4 regions of the Streptomyces sp. NPDC089919 genome follow, and region 4 is predicted to be linked to each of the others. Evidence: riboswitches for the same ligand, from Rfam matches in the RefSeq annotation. Region 4 holds a riboswitch; each other region holds the start of a gene.

The links. A riboswitch is a leader RNA that binds a small molecule or an ion and turns the genes downstream of it on or off. The one in region 4 is predicted to bind cobalamin.
Region 1: linked by a shared signal. The riboswitch ahead of AB0O40_RS04585 (acyl-CoA thioesterase) and the one ahead of AB0O40_RS14090 (hypothetical protein) in region 4 are both predicted to bind cobalamin.
Region 2: linked by a shared signal. The riboswitch ahead of metE (5-methyltetrahydropteroyltriglutamate--homocysteine S-methyltransferase) and the one ahead of AB0O40_RS14090 (hypothetical protein) in region 4 are both predicted to bind cobalamin.
Region 3: linked by a shared signal. The riboswitch ahead of AB0O40_RS12025 (CbtB domain-containing protein) and the one ahead of AB0O40_RS14090 (hypothetical protein) in region 4 are both predicted to bind cobalamin.

Annotation. Positions count from the first base shown of each region.
Region 1 is NZ_JBFBGK010000006.1:60,815-64,796, reverse strand. It holds gene AB0O40_RS04590 (helix-turn-helix domain-containing protein) at 1-734, shown strand, start outside; cobalamin riboswitch at 803-961, shown strand; gene AB0O40_RS04585 (acyl-CoA thioesterase) at 1,106-1,531, shown strand; gene AB0O40_RS04580 (hypothetical protein) at 1,547-1,774, opposite strand; gene AB0O40_RS04575 (TerD family protein) at 2,029-3,982, shown strand, end outside.
Region 2 is NZ_JBFBGK010000024.1:2,197-6,178, reverse strand. It holds gene aceB (malate synthase A) at 1-186, opposite strand, end outside; gene metE (5-methyltetrahydropteroyltriglutamate--homocysteine S-methyltransferase) at 284-2,608, opposite strand; cobalamin riboswitch at 2,776-3,001, opposite strand; gene AB0O40_RS13035 (CbtA family protein) at 3,191-3,982, opposite strand, start outside.
Region 3 is NZ_JBFBGK010000021.1:33,033-37,014, reverse strand. It holds gene AB0O40_RS12045 (hypothetical protein) at 1-331, shown strand, start outside; gene AB0O40_RS12040 (GAF domain-containing protein) at 597-1,046, shown strand; gene AB0O40_RS12035 (hypothetical protein) at 1,063-1,332, opposite strand; gene AB0O40_RS12030 (CbtA family protein) at 1,404-2,162, opposite strand; gene AB0O40_RS12025 (CbtB domain-containing protein) at 2,186-2,404, opposite strand; cobalamin riboswitch at 2,440-2,574, opposite strand; gene AB0O40_RS12020 (histidine phosphatase family protein) at 2,580-3,020, shown strand; partial or broken gene AB0O40_RS12015 (GNAT family N-acetyltransferase) at 3,140-3,470, opposite strand; gene pucL (factor-independent urate hydroxylase) at 3,539-3,982, opposite strand, start outside.
Region 4 is NZ_JBFBGK010000026.1:67,786-71,767, forward strand. It holds gene AB0O40_RS14085 (prenyltransferase/squalene oxidase repeat-containing protein) at 1-1,915, opposite strand, end outside; cobalamin riboswitch at 2,028-2,150, opposite strand; cobalamin riboswitch at 2,223-2,363, shown strand; gene AB0O40_RS14090 (hypothetical protein) at 2,475-3,887, shown strand; gene AB0O40_RS14095 (DUF4430 domain-containing protein) at 3,942-3,982, opposite strand, start outside.

The sequences.
Region 1 (3,982 bases), on a different contig from region 4:
CCGCGCAGGTCCCCCGCCAGCGCGTCTACGACGTGCTCGACTCCCTGGTCCGGCGGCAGCTCGCGGTACCGCGCCCGGGCCGGGTCACCGCCTTCAGCGCGGTGGCGCCGGAGCTGGCGCTGGCCCGGCTGATGACCCGTCAACGCGAGTCCCTGGAACGGCTGGACCAGGCCTCCACCGCCCTGGCCCGGGCCCTGTCCCCGGTCTGGGCCGACGGCCGGGCGCTCTCGGACCCGCTCGACTACATCGAGGTGCTGCGCGACCCCCGCGCGATCGCGGAACGCTTCGCGGGCCTCCAGGAACAGGCCGGCCGGGAACTCCTGAGCCTCTGCAAGCCGCCGTTCGTCGCCCCGACGGCCAACAACGAGGGCATCGCCGCCGTCCGCAGACTGCGCCGGGACGGCGGCACGGCCCGGGCGGTCTACACCCGCGACGCCCTGGACGACGCCGAAGTCCTGGAGAACGTACGGCGGTTCGCCGAGGCCGGCGAGGAGTCCCGGTTCGCCCCCGCGCTCCCCCTCAAGCTCGTGGTCGCCGACGCGTCCCAGGTGCTGTGCGACATGCCCGACCCGGTGGCGGACACCGGCACCACCACCGCCCTCTACATCGAGCACCCCGCCCTGGCGGCCTGCCTGCGGATCACCTTCCTCGCGATCTGGGACGCGGCCCGGGCCCTGCCCGGGGGCCCCGCGGCGCCCCCCGGCCCGACGGCCCCGGACCCTGGCCTAGGGTGAGGGGGCAGCTGGTTCGCCCCCTGCCTTCCCGTGGCCCGAACGGCGCGGGAGCGCGCAGCGGGGCGTCGTAAGAGGGAACCCGGTGGGAATCCGGGACTGCCCCGCAGCGGTGAGCGGGAACGACCGCCGTCACACGCACTGGGACCACCGGTCCTGGGAAGCGACGGCCAGTAGATGCCCGCGTACGCCCGGCGCGTACGCGGACGCGCCCGCGAGTCCGAAGACCTGCCCGCTGCCCGTGCGCGAGGTACGCGTACGGAGACTCGGCGGTCTCGTGGGCGGACCGGCGGCAGCGGGCCCGACGGGTCCGCCGCTCCCTCGCATCCACGGCCGGCCGCCGGGTCGGACCACGACTCGCGAAGGAGAGTTCCGTGACCACGGACACCACCGCAGGCACCCGGGCCCACAAGGCGCCGGCGCAATCCCGCGTGACCCTCGCCCACATCATGAGCGAGCACGACACCAACCTCTACGGCACCATCCACGGCGGCGTCGTCATGAAGCTCATCGACGACGCGGCGGCGGCGTCGGCGGGCCGGCACGCCGACGGCCCGGCCGTGACGGTCTCCGTCGACCGGATGACGTTCATCGCCCCGGCGCGCGCGGGGGACCTGCTCACGGTCCACGCCGTGCTCGAGAGCGCCGGCCGGACGTCGATGGCGGTGGCCGTCCGCGTCACCGCCGAACGCTGGAACGCCACCACTCCCCCGACCGAGGTGGCCACCGCCCGGCTGACCTTCGTGGCCGTCGACGCCGATGGCCGCCCCCGGCCCGTGCCGGGCCTGCTGGACGCGTAACCCCTCCGGGCCGGATCAGGCCCGGGTGCCGGCGAAGAGTTCCAGATGGGCGCAGGCCGGGCAGCGGAAGGCGTCGATCTGCCAGGTGGGCCGGCCGGCCCGGCGGGCGCCGCCGAAGGGGCCCCGTTCGAGGGCGCCGGCGATCCAGCGGGCGAAGCCGCGGGAGCCCTGGCCGGCGTCCTCGACGAAGCCGGGCTCCAGGCCGACGGTGCCGCACTGGGTGCAGCGGAAGGTGTTGTCCACGGCCGGAGTCTAGGCCGGGGCCGGCCCGGGACCGCAGGCAGGGCCGGGGCGCCGGAACCCCCGCCGCCCCCCTCCGCTACCGCCCCTGACCCGCCCGGCGCTGGCCGAAAAGCACCCTCCCGCCCCACCGATGCGGACAGTTACGGTTCACTCACTGGCCACAAACGTGTGTCACGTCACAGCACGAACCGAACGACTGGACACGGCAGCCGGGGAGGCGACCCCGGGCGGCCGCGGGTCCGGGGGGATTCCACATGCACGAAATGCCCAAGGGGGCCAACGCCTCGCTCTCGGCGCTCACCGAGCAGCCCGGCGCGGTGGTCGTCAGCCTCAGCTGGAGCAGCGCCGCGGGGGACGGCGACGCCGACGTCTCGGTGATCCTGCTCGACGACAACGGCAAGGTCCGCGACGACGGCGACTTCTACTTCTACAACCACCCCGCGGCGAAGGACGGCAGCGTCCAGCTCCTCGGCAAGACGCCCACCCCCGACGGCAGCGAGGACCGCATCAGTCTGGACCTCAGCGCCGTCGCACCGGGCGTGGCGCGGATCGTCGTCGCGGCCAGCCGGTACGGCGGGGCGCGCTTCGGGGACCTCGCCGACCTGCGGCTGACCCTGTCCGAGGGCTCGGGCGAGCCGCTGCTCGGCTTCTCGATCCCGGACGCGGGCGTGGAGACGGCGTTCATCTTCGGTGAGCTCTACCGGCGCGCGGAGGAGTGGAAGTTCCGGGCGGTGGGCCAGGGGTACGAATCCGGACTCGGCGGGCTCGCCACCGACTTCGGCATCGCGATCGACGACGCCGAGGGTGACGGCGACGGCGACGGTGACGGCGAGGAGGTAGCCGCCGGGGCGCCGGACGGCACCGCCGCCGGCGCCCCGGGCCCGGCCGCGGCCGCCCTCCCCCTGGTCCCCGCCCAGGCCGGACCGGTGGACGAGGCACCCGCACCGCCCCGCCCGCGCGCGGTGCGGACGGCCAAGAAGAAGATCACCGTCCCGCGGGCGCCGAAGAAGTCCCTGGCGGAGAACGACAGCTGGCGGCCGGCCCGCCTCTTCCCGGTGCCCAACGCCAAGAGCGACCGGGAGCGGGAGGCGCGCGCCACCTCCGTGCTGCTCTCCGTCATGGCCGAGGTGCCGGAGTTCGGCCGCCGGCTGACGGCCGGCTTCGGCGCCCCCGCCGGCCGCATGCAGACCTTCACCGAGGTCTCGCTGCCGCACGGCGAGAGCCCCCGGCGGCCGGACGGGGTGATCCGGGTCGAGCGGGCCGGGAAGCTGTGGACCGCCCTGGTGGAGACCAAGACCAACGGCAACCCGCTGAAGGACGAGCAGGTCCAGGACTACATGGACATCGCCGCCCGGCGCGGATACGAGGCGGTCATCACCCTCTCCAACGACGTGGCCCTCGACGGCGCCCCGCTGGTCACCGTCAAGCTCGACGGCCGGCGCAAGCACAAGGTCGGCCTGTGGCACCTGTCCTGGGCGGAGGTCGCGCACCACGCTCAACTCCTCATCCGGCACGAGGGCGTGGGCAACGCCGCGCACGCCTGGCTGCTCCAGGAGCTCCTGCACTACCTGCAGCACGAGAACTCCGGCTGCCACGGATTCCAGAACATGGGGCCCTCCTGGGTCCCGGTGCGCACCGGTATCGAGGGCGAGACGCTGTGTGCCGGGGACGGGCGCGCGGTGGAGGTGGTGGAGAGCTGGGAGCGGCTGGTGCGCCAGGTCTGCCTGCGGCTCGGCGGCGAGCTCGGCCAGAAGGCGCTGCCGGTGCAGCGGGCCCGCCGGGGCAGCGACCCGCAGTCGCGGCGGGCGGAGGCGGCGGACGTGCTGTGCGCGGAGGGCCGGCTGTCCAGCGAGATCCGGGTGGACGGTTCGCCCGGGGTGCTCGGGCTGGTCGCCGACCTGCGGACCGGCAAGCTCCGTACCTCCATGGACGTACCGGCGCCCGAGGGCGGCTATCCCCTGACCGCCGTCAAGCGGCTGGTCCGGGCCCTCGCCGAGGCGCCGGCCGACCTGCACGTCGAGACGCTGGTCGAGGCCCGCAACGGCCCGCGCGGCACGCTGGAGCGGCTGCGTCCGGAGCCCGGCGACCTGCTGCCGAAGGACGGCGCGCCCGTCACCGGCTTCCGCCTGTCGCTGTTCAAGGGCATGGGCGGGGCGCGCGGGAACACCGAGTCGGGCTTCATCCGCAGCATCGACGAGGCCGTCGACC
Region 2 (3,982 bases), on a different contig from region 4:
CCGGGAACCCGAGGCCAGCCGGTCCGCCCGGTGCCGGCGCGCGGTCAGCAACTCGCGGCGGCGGCCGGCGAAGGCCGCGTGGAGCCGGGCCAGGAAGTCGAGGGCCTCGGGGGTCAGGACCTCGTCGTGGCGGTCGCCGGGCGGACCGAGGACTTTGATCCGGTGGGGTGGTGCGTGGGTGGGCATGGTGTGCTCTCCGAAGGCGGTGGTGCTGGTGGGCCCTGGTCCCCGTAGGGGCCGGTCCGGGCGGGGCGCCGGGGCGCCCCGCCCGGACCGGCGGCCGTCAGCCCTGCTCGGCCGGGAGTTCCGCGCGGACCTCGCGGGCGGCGGCGACCAGGTGCTCCAAGGAGGCGCGGGTCTCGGGCCAACCGCGGGTCTTCAGGCCGCAGTCGGGGTTGACCCACAGCCGCTCGGCGGGGATGGCCGCCAGGCCCTTGCGCAGCAGGCCGGCGGCCTCGGCGGTGCTCGGCACGCGCGGGGAGTGGATGTCCCAGACGCCCGGACCGGCCTCGCGCGGGTAGCCGTGCCCGGCCAGCTCACCGGCGACCTGCATGTGGGAGCGGGCGGCCTCGAGGCTGATGACGTCGGCGTCGAGGTCGTCGATCGCCTGGACGATGTCCCCGAACTCGGCGTAGCACATGTGCGTGTGGACCTGGGTGTCCGGCCGGACCCCGCTGGTCGTCAGCCGGAAGGACTCGGTGGCCCACGCCAGGTACTCGGCGTGGTCGGCGGCGCGCAGCGGCAGGGTCTCGCGCAGCGCCGGCTCGTCGACCTGGATGACCGAAGTGCCCGCGGCCTCCAGGTCGTTGACCTCGTCCCGCAGGGCGAGCGCGACCTGCCGGGCGGTCTCGCCCAGCGGCTGGTCGTCGCGGACGAAGGACCAGGCGAGCATGGTGACCGGGCCGGTCAGCATCCCCTTCACCGGCTTGGCGGTGAGCGACTGGGCGTACGAGGTCCAGCGCACGGTCATCGGCTCGGGGCGGGAGATGTCCCCGGCCAGCACCGGCGGGCGCACGTAGCGGGTGCCGTACGACTGCACCCAGCCGTGCTGCGTGGCGAGGTAGCCGGTCAGCTGCTCGGCGAAGTACTGGACCATGTCGTTGCGTTCGGGCTCGCCGTGTACCAGGACGTCCAGGCCGGTCTTCTCCTGGAAGGAGATGACCTCCTCGATCTCGCCCTTGATCCGCGCCTCGTACCCGGCGGTGTCGATCCGCCCGGCCCGCAGGTCCGCACGGGCCACGCGCAGTTCGTCGGTCTGCGGGAAGGAGCCGATGGTGGTGGTGGGCAGCGCCGGCAGCCCGAGGTGGGCGCGCTGGGCTGCGGTGCGCTCGGCGTAGGGCTGGGCGCGGCGGCCGTCGGCGTCGGTGATCGCCGCCGTGCGGGCGCGTACCGCGGGGTCATGGGTGAGGGCGGAGCCGGCCCGGGAGGCGAGGTCGGCGCGGTTGGCGGCCAGTTCGGCGGCGATGGTGTCCGTGCCCTGGGCCAGGCCGCGGGCCAGGACGGCGATCTCGGTGGTCTTCTGGCGGGCGAAGGCGAGCCAGCGCCGGACCTGGGTGTCGAGGTCGCGCTCGGCCGAGGCGTCCAGCGGGACGTGCAGCAGGGAGCAGGAGGCGGCGACGTCCACCCGGTCCGCCAGGCCCAGGAGGGTGCCCAGGGTGGCGAGGGACTTCTGGTAGTCGTTGATCCAGATGTTGCGGCCGTTGACCACGCCCGCCACGAGCCGCTTGCCGGGCAGGCCGCCCACGGCCGCGAGGTCCGCGAGGTTGCCCGCGCCGCCCTCGGTGAAGTCCAGGGCCAGGCCCTCCACGGGAGAGGCCGCGAGGACCTGGAGGGCTTCCCCGAGCCGGCCGAAGTACGAGGCGACCAGCAGCTTGGAGCGGTCGGTGAGGGCGCCGAGGTCGCGGTAGGCGCGGGCCGCGGCGTTCAGTTCGGCGGGCGTACGGTCCTGCACCAGCGCCGGCTCGTCCAGCTGCACCCACTCGGCGCCGGCGGCGCGCAGGGCGGCCAGGACCTGCGCGTAGACGGGCAGCAGCCGGTCCAGCAGCGTCAGGGGCTCGAAGTCCGCGGCCACGCCCGGGGCCGGCTTGGCCAGCAGCAGGTAGGTGATCGGGCCGACCAGCACCGGGCGGGCGGCGTGGCCGAGCGCGAGGGCTTCGGTGAGCTCGGCGACCTGCTTGGCCGCGTCGGCGGTGAAGACGGTGTCGGGGCCCAGTTCGGGGACCAGGTAGTGGTAGTTGGTGTCGAACCACTTGGTCATCTCCAGGGGCGCCACGTCCTGCGTACCGCGCGCCATGGCGAAGTAGCCGTCCAGGGCGTCGGCGGCGACCGCCTCGCGGTGCCGGGCGGGGACAGCGCCGACCATGACACTGGTGTCCAGGACGTGGTCGTAGTACGAGAAATCACCGGTGGGCACTTCGTGGATGCCGGCCTCGGTGAGCTGCCGCCAGTTCGAACGGCGCAGGTCGGCGGCGGTCTCCCGGAGGGCGTCGGCACTGACGCGGCCCTTCCAGTAGCCCTCGACGGCCTTCTTCAGTTCGCGGTTGTGCCCCTGTCGGGGGTAGCCGTACACGGTGGCTCGTGCTGCCGCGGCTGCGGGCTTCGCTGTCACGGAACTCTCCTTCGCGAGATGTCTCCAGGAACATCCCGGCGACGGGACGCGGACGCGAAGGGAACGACGGAACGGGCGGCCCACGCCGCGGGACGGATGCCCGGGGTGCCGCTCGCTGTGTACGCCGACCCGCCCACGAGGTCACCGGGATATCCGCACACGGAACCGTCCGGGTGCGGGCAACGGGCAGGTCTTCGGACTCGCGGGCACGCCTGCCGGTCTCCCGGCGGGCACCTACTGGCCGTCGCTTCCCAGGACCGTTTCTCCGGTCCCAGTGCGTATGACGGCGGTCGTTCCCGCTCACCGCTGCGGGGCAGTCCCGGATTCCCACCGGGTTCCCTCTTACGACACCCCGCCTGGCGGACGGGGTGAACCAGCTGCCCGGCCAGCCTAGGGTCCCTGATCGCGTGGCGGCGAATCCCGTCCGGCATGCGGACACCGGTACGAGGTGTCCGGGGTGGTCCCGAACAGTACTCCCTTCCAGGGGCGTTGGCCCCGACCGCCCCGACGGCCCGGAGACGACCGCGGCCCCGCCACCCCTCCGAGGAGGGGCGGCGGGGCCGGCAGGGACCGCTGTGCGGGTCAGACCAGCGACGACACCGGCTGGGCGGCCGGGGCCTGGGTGCCGGCCGGGTCGGTGCGGTGGGCCAGGAGCCGCTGGGCGAGGACGCCGAAGACGACTCCGAAGACGGCCCACATGACGACCTGGACCGAGACCGAGGCCACCCGGAAGTCCCACAGCACGGCCGCGGGGAACTCCGGCTTGACGGCGTCGGTGTTGTCCGGGAGCACCAGGAACGCGAGCCCGGTGGCGACGACGAAGCCGGCGAGGGCGGTCAGCGTGGCGTTCCAGTTGCCCAGACGCGGTGCCAGCCGGCGCCCGAGGATGATCGCGCCGACCCCGAGCAGCACGCTGAGCAGGATCATCAGGAAGAACAGCGTGGTGCGCTGCCCGATGGTGTCGGGGTTGCCGACCGCCGGCGGGGTGGCCGGGTACTTCAGGAACGGCACGAAGTAGACCAGGGTGAAGGCACCGCCGGCGGTGAGCGCCGCGGTCGCCCGCGGGCTGAACCCGCCGGCCCGGCCGAGGACGAACGAGAACGCGAGGGCGGCGATGCCACCCAGCGCGACCCCGTAGACCAGGACACCGGTGGCGAGGCCGACGGTCGACTGCACGGGGCGGCTGACCAGCTCTTCCTCTTCCTCGGCGGCGGGCGCGGCGGCCGCGCCGTGACCGGCGTGGTCGTGCGCGTGGCCGGCCGCCGGGGCGGCTTCCTTGGCGGCCGAGGCCTCTTCGACGGCGATGGAGCTCCGGACCGGGGGCTCACCGACGGCGTAGGCGACGACGAAGGCGAACAGCCCGGCGATCAGGCC
Region 3 (3,982 bases), on a different contig from region 4:
GCTGGCCCTCCCCCTGGTGCTCGGCCTGCTCTACGGCGTCTACGCGGCCTTCATGAAGCGCGACCAGAGCGCGGTCACCGTGGGCAACGTCTTCTACGGGATCCTCTGCGGCGCGGTCTTCGCCGTGCTGCTCTTCGGGCTCCGGCAGATGGGGCGCGGGATACCGCAGGAGCTGCGGGCCGCGGCCTGGGGCGCCTTCGCGGGCATCGCGATCGGCTACCTGTACAGCATGGTCGGCTTCAGCCTCTGGCGGACCGTGGTGGTCGCGCTGGCCGTGGCCGTGCCGACGACGGTATACTTCATGTACCGCTACCACACCCGCGAGCCGTAGCGCCGGGCCGAGCCGTAGCGCCGGACCGAGGCCCGGCCCCGGGTCCGTACTTTCGGCCGGACGATCCGGGACGAAAGCCCGATACCGGGCGGCGCGGGCTTCCCGGAGACTGGTTCGTGGCGCCGGTTCCCGTGCCCCGTGGTCGAACCTCACGTGACCACTCTCCGTTGCCGAGGGCATCGGGGACCGGCGCTTCCCCCTACCCGGTCGAGGGCCGCTCGAGGACCCAGCGGGGATCGAGCGGGCCCCGGACATACTGCCCACCATGACCGAGACTGCGTACACGACGGACCCCGCGGACACCTCCCACGCCGGTGGCGCGGAGGCCTGGCTGCGGGAGTGGATCGAGGCCCACGGCGGGGTGGCCGGCACCGTGCACCTGCGCCAGGACGAGGACATGGTCCTGGCCGCCGCGGTGAACATCCCCCCGAAGGTGGTCGCGATCGTCGGCCTGGTGCCCAAGGGCAAGGGCATGTGCGGCCTGGCCTTCGAGCGGGACGAGCCGGTGTCGACCTGCAACCTGAAGACCGACGAGACCGGGGACGTGCGGCCGGGTGCCCGGGCGGTCGACGCCAACGCCGCCGTGGCCATCCCGGTGCACGGCCCGGACGGCGCGGTGCGGGGCGTCGCGGGCATCGCCTTCCTCGGCGAGCGGGACATGGACGAGGCCGAACTCGCCCAGCTCCGCCGGGAGGCCGAGGCGCTGCCGCTCTAGCGGGCCGCCGCGGGCGTCAGGCGGCGGTGGCGAAACCCGCCGCCATGGCCGCCGCGCCCAGCACCACGGCCGCCAGGTGCACGCCGGCGTGCCCGTAGTCGCCGTACACCAGCTGCCGGACCAGCCCGCCGAGGGCGGTCAGGGTGGTGACGATGGCGATCTGGGGGACGAGCAGGACGTGGAGGAAGGGCACGAGCGCCAGCAGTAAGGCGTTCAGCCACAAGGGTGCGGAGCCGGTCCAGCCGTGCCACTGCCACACACCGGTCTTCTCGATCTGCACGCTCACGGCGCCGCCCCCGGGTAACTCGCCTCGTTGAAAGGCCTGTTGTACCCGAAGGGGCGGCGTCCGAAGTAGCCTCAGGACACGACGGCCGCAGATTCGCGGGCTGCGGCGGCCGGGGCCGGCTGGAGCAGGCGCTGGGCCAACTCGCCGAAGACCAGCCCGAAGACGGCCCAGAGGGTGGCCTGGATCGCCAGCGAGGCGAGCCGGAACTGCCACATGAGGGTGGCCGGGAAGTCGGCCGGGACCTCGTTGACCGCGGGCAGGAAGGCGTACGCCAGCCCGATCGCGGCCACGAAGGCCACGCCCGCGACGACACTGGCGTGCCAGTTGCCCAGGCGCGGCGCCAGCCGCCGGCCGAGGATCACGGCGCCGGCCGCGAGCAGCAGGCTCAGCGCGATCATCAGCAGGTACAGGGTGGTGCGCTCGCCGACGGTGTCGGGGTCGCCCACCGACGGCGGGTTGGCCGGGTACTTGAAGAACGGCACCAGCGTGACGGCGACGAACGCCCCCACCGCCACCAGCGCGACGGTGGCCCGGGCGTGGAACCGCCCGATCCGGCCGAGCAGGAAGCAGGTGACCAGCGCGGCGATGCCGCCCAGGGCCACCCCGAAGAGCACCACGCCGGTGGTCAGGCCCGCGGTGGACTGCAGGGCCCGGCTGACCAGTTCCTCGCCGTGCTCGTGCCCGGCGGCCTCGTGCGCCTCCTCGAAGGCGATGGCGGAGTCCACCCGGGGCTCGCCCAGGAGGTAGGAGACGAGGGCGGCGAACAGGCTCGCCACCAGGCCCGCGACCATGCCGCGGACCAGGAGGGCGCGTACCGAGACGGAGTTCACGATCGGCGTTCCTCCGCGGTGGGTCAGTGGCAGGGGAAGCCGAGGAGGTGGCGGCCGTCGTGCATCCACTCGTGGATGGTCTCGCCCTGGAAGACCGAGGTGGCGCCCTGCTCGGCGCCCACGAAGTAGAGCATCACGAGCATCAGGACGCCGACGAAGACGGCCCACGGGGCCAGTTCCTTCAGCGAGACGGGGGCGACGGCCGGAACCGCGGTCGTCGCGGGCGCAGTCGACTGAGCCATGGCAGAACCTCCAGGGGGAACACGCGTCCCGGTCAGTGGTGCACTAGCCGACGGTTACGGGTCTGACTCATCCCCGGGGGGACTCACAGTGGCGCGACCGTGCCGGATTCTCACCGGTACTTCCGTCATACCGTCGTCATGTCGTTCGCGACCGTACCGCGTTTATGCTGCGCTTATGAACCCCTCAACGGTACGAGTTGTCCTGGTCACACCAGCGATGCAGCGTTCGTCGAGGGAACACCGTTTCGAGCCCGCCGGACCCTTCGCGATGGACGCCGGGGAGTGGACCGGACGGACCCTGGACGAGGTCGCCGCGGCGGATCCCGCCGCGCTCCACAACTGGCTCACCGACCCCGCCTACGCGCCCCCCGGCGGCGAGTCCGTCGAGACGCTGGTCGCCCGGGCCGGCGCCTGGCTGGCCGGACTCGAGCCCGGTACGCACCGGATCACCGCGGCCCAGGCCTTCGTCCGGGCCGCGGTGGTGCACGCACTGGACCTCCCGCCCGCCGTCTTCTGGCGACTGGACGCCCGCCCCGCCACGGCCACCGAACTCACCGGCCGAACCGGCCGCTGGAACCTCCGCCTGGGCGTCCCGGACGCCGAGCCCGCCTCCTAGGACCTGTCCGGGGATCAAACCGGGCTCGATCCTGGGGACTCGGTACCGCCGGGGTGGTCCGGAGCCGCCCCGCCGGACCGGACGCCGATCGGCTTGCGGTAGCGGACGTATTCGTTCCTGCGCCGGTACCCGGCTGCGAGCAGCAGCTCCGTCGCATCCTTCTCGGAGGCCATGGCGTTCGCGCCGAACACGGCCGTCCGTGCGGTTCCATGGTGCTGCACGAGCCGACGGATGCGGGCCTCGGCCCAGTCCAGCATGGCCGAGCCGATGCCCGCACCGCGGTGCTCGGGCAGCAGGTAGCCGCGGTGCAGGTACAGCCAGGTCCCGTCCCGCACAGCCCAGCCGCACCGCGACCATCGCGCCGTGGTCCTCGGCGCCGCGATACGGCCGGAAGAGGCAGCTGGGCTGCCGTCCCGGCGAGCCGTTGCCGCTGCCGCCGTTCTCGCTCATGCCGAAGCCTCCCGCTCCGTCGGGCACGTGGTCAGCGAGCGTGGGCCGTGCCGGCCGGACGCCGGGTCCTAGGCGGTGATCCAGTCGCTGGTGGCGATGACCGGGGTCACGCCGTCGCGGTGGATGGTGCCCTCGATCAGGCCGTACATGCGGTCGGCCGCGTAGTAGACCTCGTTGTCGTTCTTGAGGCCGAAGGGCTCGAGGTCCACCAGGAAGTGGTGCTTGTTGGGGAGGTTCAGCCGGACCTCGTTGACCCGGGGGCAGTTGTCGAGGACCCGCTCGGCCATGGCGTTCAGCGTCTGCTGGAGCGAGTACGAGTAGGTCTCGGCGAAGGCCTCGAGCATGTGCTTGCGCACCTTCTTGTACGAGGCGTCCCAGTCGGTGGCCGGGTCGTCGGAGGCGAGCGCCGAATGCGCCCAGCGGGAGGTCACCTTGGTCGCCAGGATGCGGTCGTGCGCCTCCTGGAGGGTGGTGTACCTGTCCTTGATGAAGCCGTGGAACTCGGAGTTGGT
Region 4 (3,982 bases):
TGCGGCCGACGGCTTCGGCGAGCAGGGCGGTCTTTCCGAGGGAGCCGCCGCCCGCGTACTTCGTCCCGATGTTGGTCCAGTTGTTGATGGTGCGGCCGGCGCCGTCCTTGCCGCCGCGGTCGAGGAAGTCGACGATCCCGCGCAGGGCGGTCTTCTCGGCGCCGGTGGCGGCCAGGGCGTACGCCCCGTCGATGGTCAGGCCGAAGTCGGCGAATCCGGTGCCGGGGGTGCTCTCGTAGTAGTGGCCCTTGATCAGGCGGCTGCTCTTGACGAGGTAGGCCGAGCCCTTCTTCGGGTCGGGGGCCGCGCCCGGGACGGTGGTGGGGCCGGCCGTCGGCCGGGTGGTGGGCACGGTGGGCGTGGGGGTCGGTGCCGGCTCCTCGCGGGTCAGCGCGAACAGGTCGGTGCGGGCGCCCGCGACGGTCGCGGGGACGGTGGCGTAGAGCAGCGGGTCGGTGCCCCCGGCCTCGAACGCGAAGGCACCACTGGTCAGTTGCTGCTTGGACAGCCAGGAGACGGCCGCGTCCGCCGCGTCGACGTCGCCGAGCGCGCGCATCGCCTGGGCGGCGAAGCCGGTGGCGTAGGCGCTGCCCACCGTGCCGTACGAGGCGGCCGGCAGGCCGCCGTCCGCGAGCTGGGCCTTCTTGAGGTAGGCACGGGCCTTGGCCACCTCGGCGGTGTACCCGCCGGCCCGCTTGAGGGCGAGGACCATCAGGCCGGTGGCGCCGGCCTCGCTGTCGCACCAGTCACCGGGGCGGATGAGCATGCTGGTGAAGCCGCCGTCCTCGCACTGGAAGTCGGTCAGCCGGCTCACCGCGTCCGCCGGCGGCTTCAGACGGCCGCCCACCAGGGCGATGACGGCGAGCGCCTGCCCCTCGGCCTGTCCGGAGGTGGTGGGGAAGTCGCCCTTGACGGTGCAGCCCGGCAGGGGCGCGGGGGCGTCCGAGCCGCTGGGGCAGACGCTCTTGACGAGGTCGCCCAGCAGGTCGTGGCCGCCGGTCGCGTGCGGGTCGCCGCCGATGGCCTCGGCCGTCAGGGCCAGGCGGGCCGCGGCGGCCGGCTCCGGGACCTGGTCCTTGCCCGCCGGGTAGGCGAAGGCATCGGTCTGCTCGGGCCGGGCCAGGAAGGCGGCGGCCTTGGCGGCCGTCGGGCTCTTGCGGTCGGCCGCTGCGAGCGCGAAGACGCTCTCGGCGGTGAGCAGGTGGTTGGGGGCGCCGGTCGTCACGTCGACGACCCGCTCGCCGTCCTTGAGCTGCCCGGTCACCCAACGGGTGGCGGCGGCCATGTCGACGGCGCCGTAGGGGATTCCGGGCTTGGCCGGGTCCGTGGGCCGGGGCTTCGAACCGCCGCCGGCCCGGACGTCGTCCGGGGAGAAGGTGGGCCGGCCCTTGCTGCCGCCGATGTCCGTGCCGCCGTACACCCAGGCGTCCACGTCGCCCGGCTTGGGGGTGCGGGACATGGCGCCGAGCGGGCTGTACGTCCACTTCTTCTGTCCGGGCGAGGCGATCCAGTACGACCAGTAGGCGGAGGCCGGCGGCGTGAGCTCGCAGGCCTCCTTGTCCGGAGTCGGGTACTGCTTGCCGGAGTTGAAGGAGGCGGTGCCGATCCGGCAGATGAAGGCGGGGCCGTCGTGGACGGTGCCGGCCGTGGTGAAGCCGGCCTCGTGCAGCAGTTCGTAGCCGGTGGTCGGAGTGGTGTCGCAGCCGCGGACGACCTTCCCGCCGAAGGGGCCGAAGTCGACCGCGACGACGGCGCCGACGGTGGCCGTGCACTTCGTGAGGGGGTCGGCGCTGGCAGGTGTGGCAGGTGCGAGGAAGGCGACCGCCGCACCGCACGTCAGCGCCAACGCCGCGCCCAGGCCCAGGAGTCTGCGCCCGGCGCTCCTGTGCCGGTTCGCCTGCTGTTCGGTCTTCACCCGCGGCCCCTCGTCCGTGCCGGACGGAGTACGGGAACGTGGCGGGACGCCCCGTGCGCGAGCTCCGCGGGGGCGATGACGACCACGCCGTAGTCCGCGACGGCGTTCTTCGTGCACTGACACGGCCACAGGCAATCCGGCTCGCCCGGGACGGTGCCGGGCCTACGGTTGCGGGTCAGCGCCGGAATTCGACCGGCTTCCCCTGGGGCTGAGTACTTATCAGCCGACATCGAACACGCCCCGGACAGCGCCGTCAAGGTGGGGTGCGTCTCATCCGATCGGCGCCGTCGGCCCCTGCTCGACCGCGCTGGCGGACCCTTGATCACTCAGGTAGCGTCCTGGGCGCCACATGGGGGAATCCGGTGCGAATCCGGAGCTGACGCGCAGCGGTGTGGCACGGCGGACGCCGTGCCGAGCCCGAATGCCCGTGCGGTGACGAAGCATCAGGAAGCCGTACCACGCGTTCCGGACGGCGGCCCCCTCCCCCGGCCGTGCCGTCCTGCGGCGTGCCGTCGGGGACGAGCGGCCGGCCGGCGTCCGCCGACCCCAGGAGCAGGCCATGAACCGTTCCCGTACCTCCCGCCGTCTCGCGCTCGCGGCGCCCGCCGCGCTCGGCGCCTTCGCGCTGACCGTGCTGCCGGCCTTCGCCACGTCCACCCCGGCGCAGATCGCCACGTCCAAGGCGAACGGTGTGACGTACCTCAAGTCCCTCCAGGCCGCGGACGGTTCGTACGCCGGATCCGGGCTGTCCAACGAGTGGGCCTTCAGCGCCTTCGCCGCCGCGGGTACCGCGGTCGTCGACGTCTACCCCGGCGGGGACACCACGAAGAACGCCCGGACCGTCTACCGCAACCTGCTCGGCACGTCCGGCTGGCCCTCCGCCTCGCCGGTGGTCACCGACTACGAGCGGGGCGCCCTCAACGCGAACGCGGCCGGCATCGACCCGGCCCGGGTCTCGGCCTCCCGCAACCTGATCGCGAACATCTACTCCTACTGGCAGACCGCCGAGCCGGGCTACTTCGGCCCGTCCGCGAACTTCAACGGCACCGTCTTCGCCGCGCTCGCCCTGGGCGGTGCCAAGACGCAGGCCGGCGGGGTCCGCATACCCCAGTCCCTCACCGACTCGCTGGTGGCCCGCATCCGCGCCAACCAGCACAACGACGGCGGCTGGCAGTACAGCAAGGCCGAGGGCAACCCGACCGCCCTGGCCACCGCCGGCGACGTCGACATGACCGGCGCGGCGATGGCCGCCCTGTGCGCCTCCGGCGTCCCGAACACCGACGCCGACGTCGTCCAGGCGAAGGACTTCCTCAAGGGCAAGCTGGTCAACACCACCGGCGCCTTCAACTCGATGTACGGCGTCAACACCAGCTCCAACGGCTGGGGCGTCGCGGGCCTCAACGCCTGCGGCATCAACGCCCAGACCGGCGACTTCGTCACCCTGGCCGGCAGGACCCCGGTCGACTTCCTCATCGCCAACCAGTACAACCCTGCCGGCGGTTTCAAGTACAAGCCCAGCGACACCGCCCCGAGCGCCTACGCCTCGATCGACGCGCTGCGCGCGGTGGTCGGCGGCGGCTTCACCTCCGCCCCGCCCGTCCCGGTCACCCCGGGCGCGCCGCAGTGGGTGGCCCAGTCGGCCTTCACCTCGGGTACCGCGACCAAGCTGGCGCTCACTGTGGACGACGGCGCCGGCAACCTGAAGGCCTGCGCCGTCTCCATCACGCCGACCGGTACCACCACCACCCTCGGCGACGTCCTGACCGCGGCGATCGGCTCGGCCGCCCCGTCCGGCTGCGTCACCAGCGTCACGCCGTCGTCCGGGACCGGCACCGTCACCGCCGTCAACGGCAAGGCGAACAGCGGCTCGAACAGCTGGAAGGTGAGCGTGGACGGGTCCGCCTTCGCGGGCGCCACCCGCGGCAAGGTCATCAACGTCGGTGACACCATCGCGCTGCGCTGGGGAGCCTGACGGACGGCGGGCGGGGCGGGTCAGCACCGGCCCCGCCCGCACCCTCCCGACGGATCAGAAGGACGTCCAGACGAACGACACCTGGTCGCCCGCGT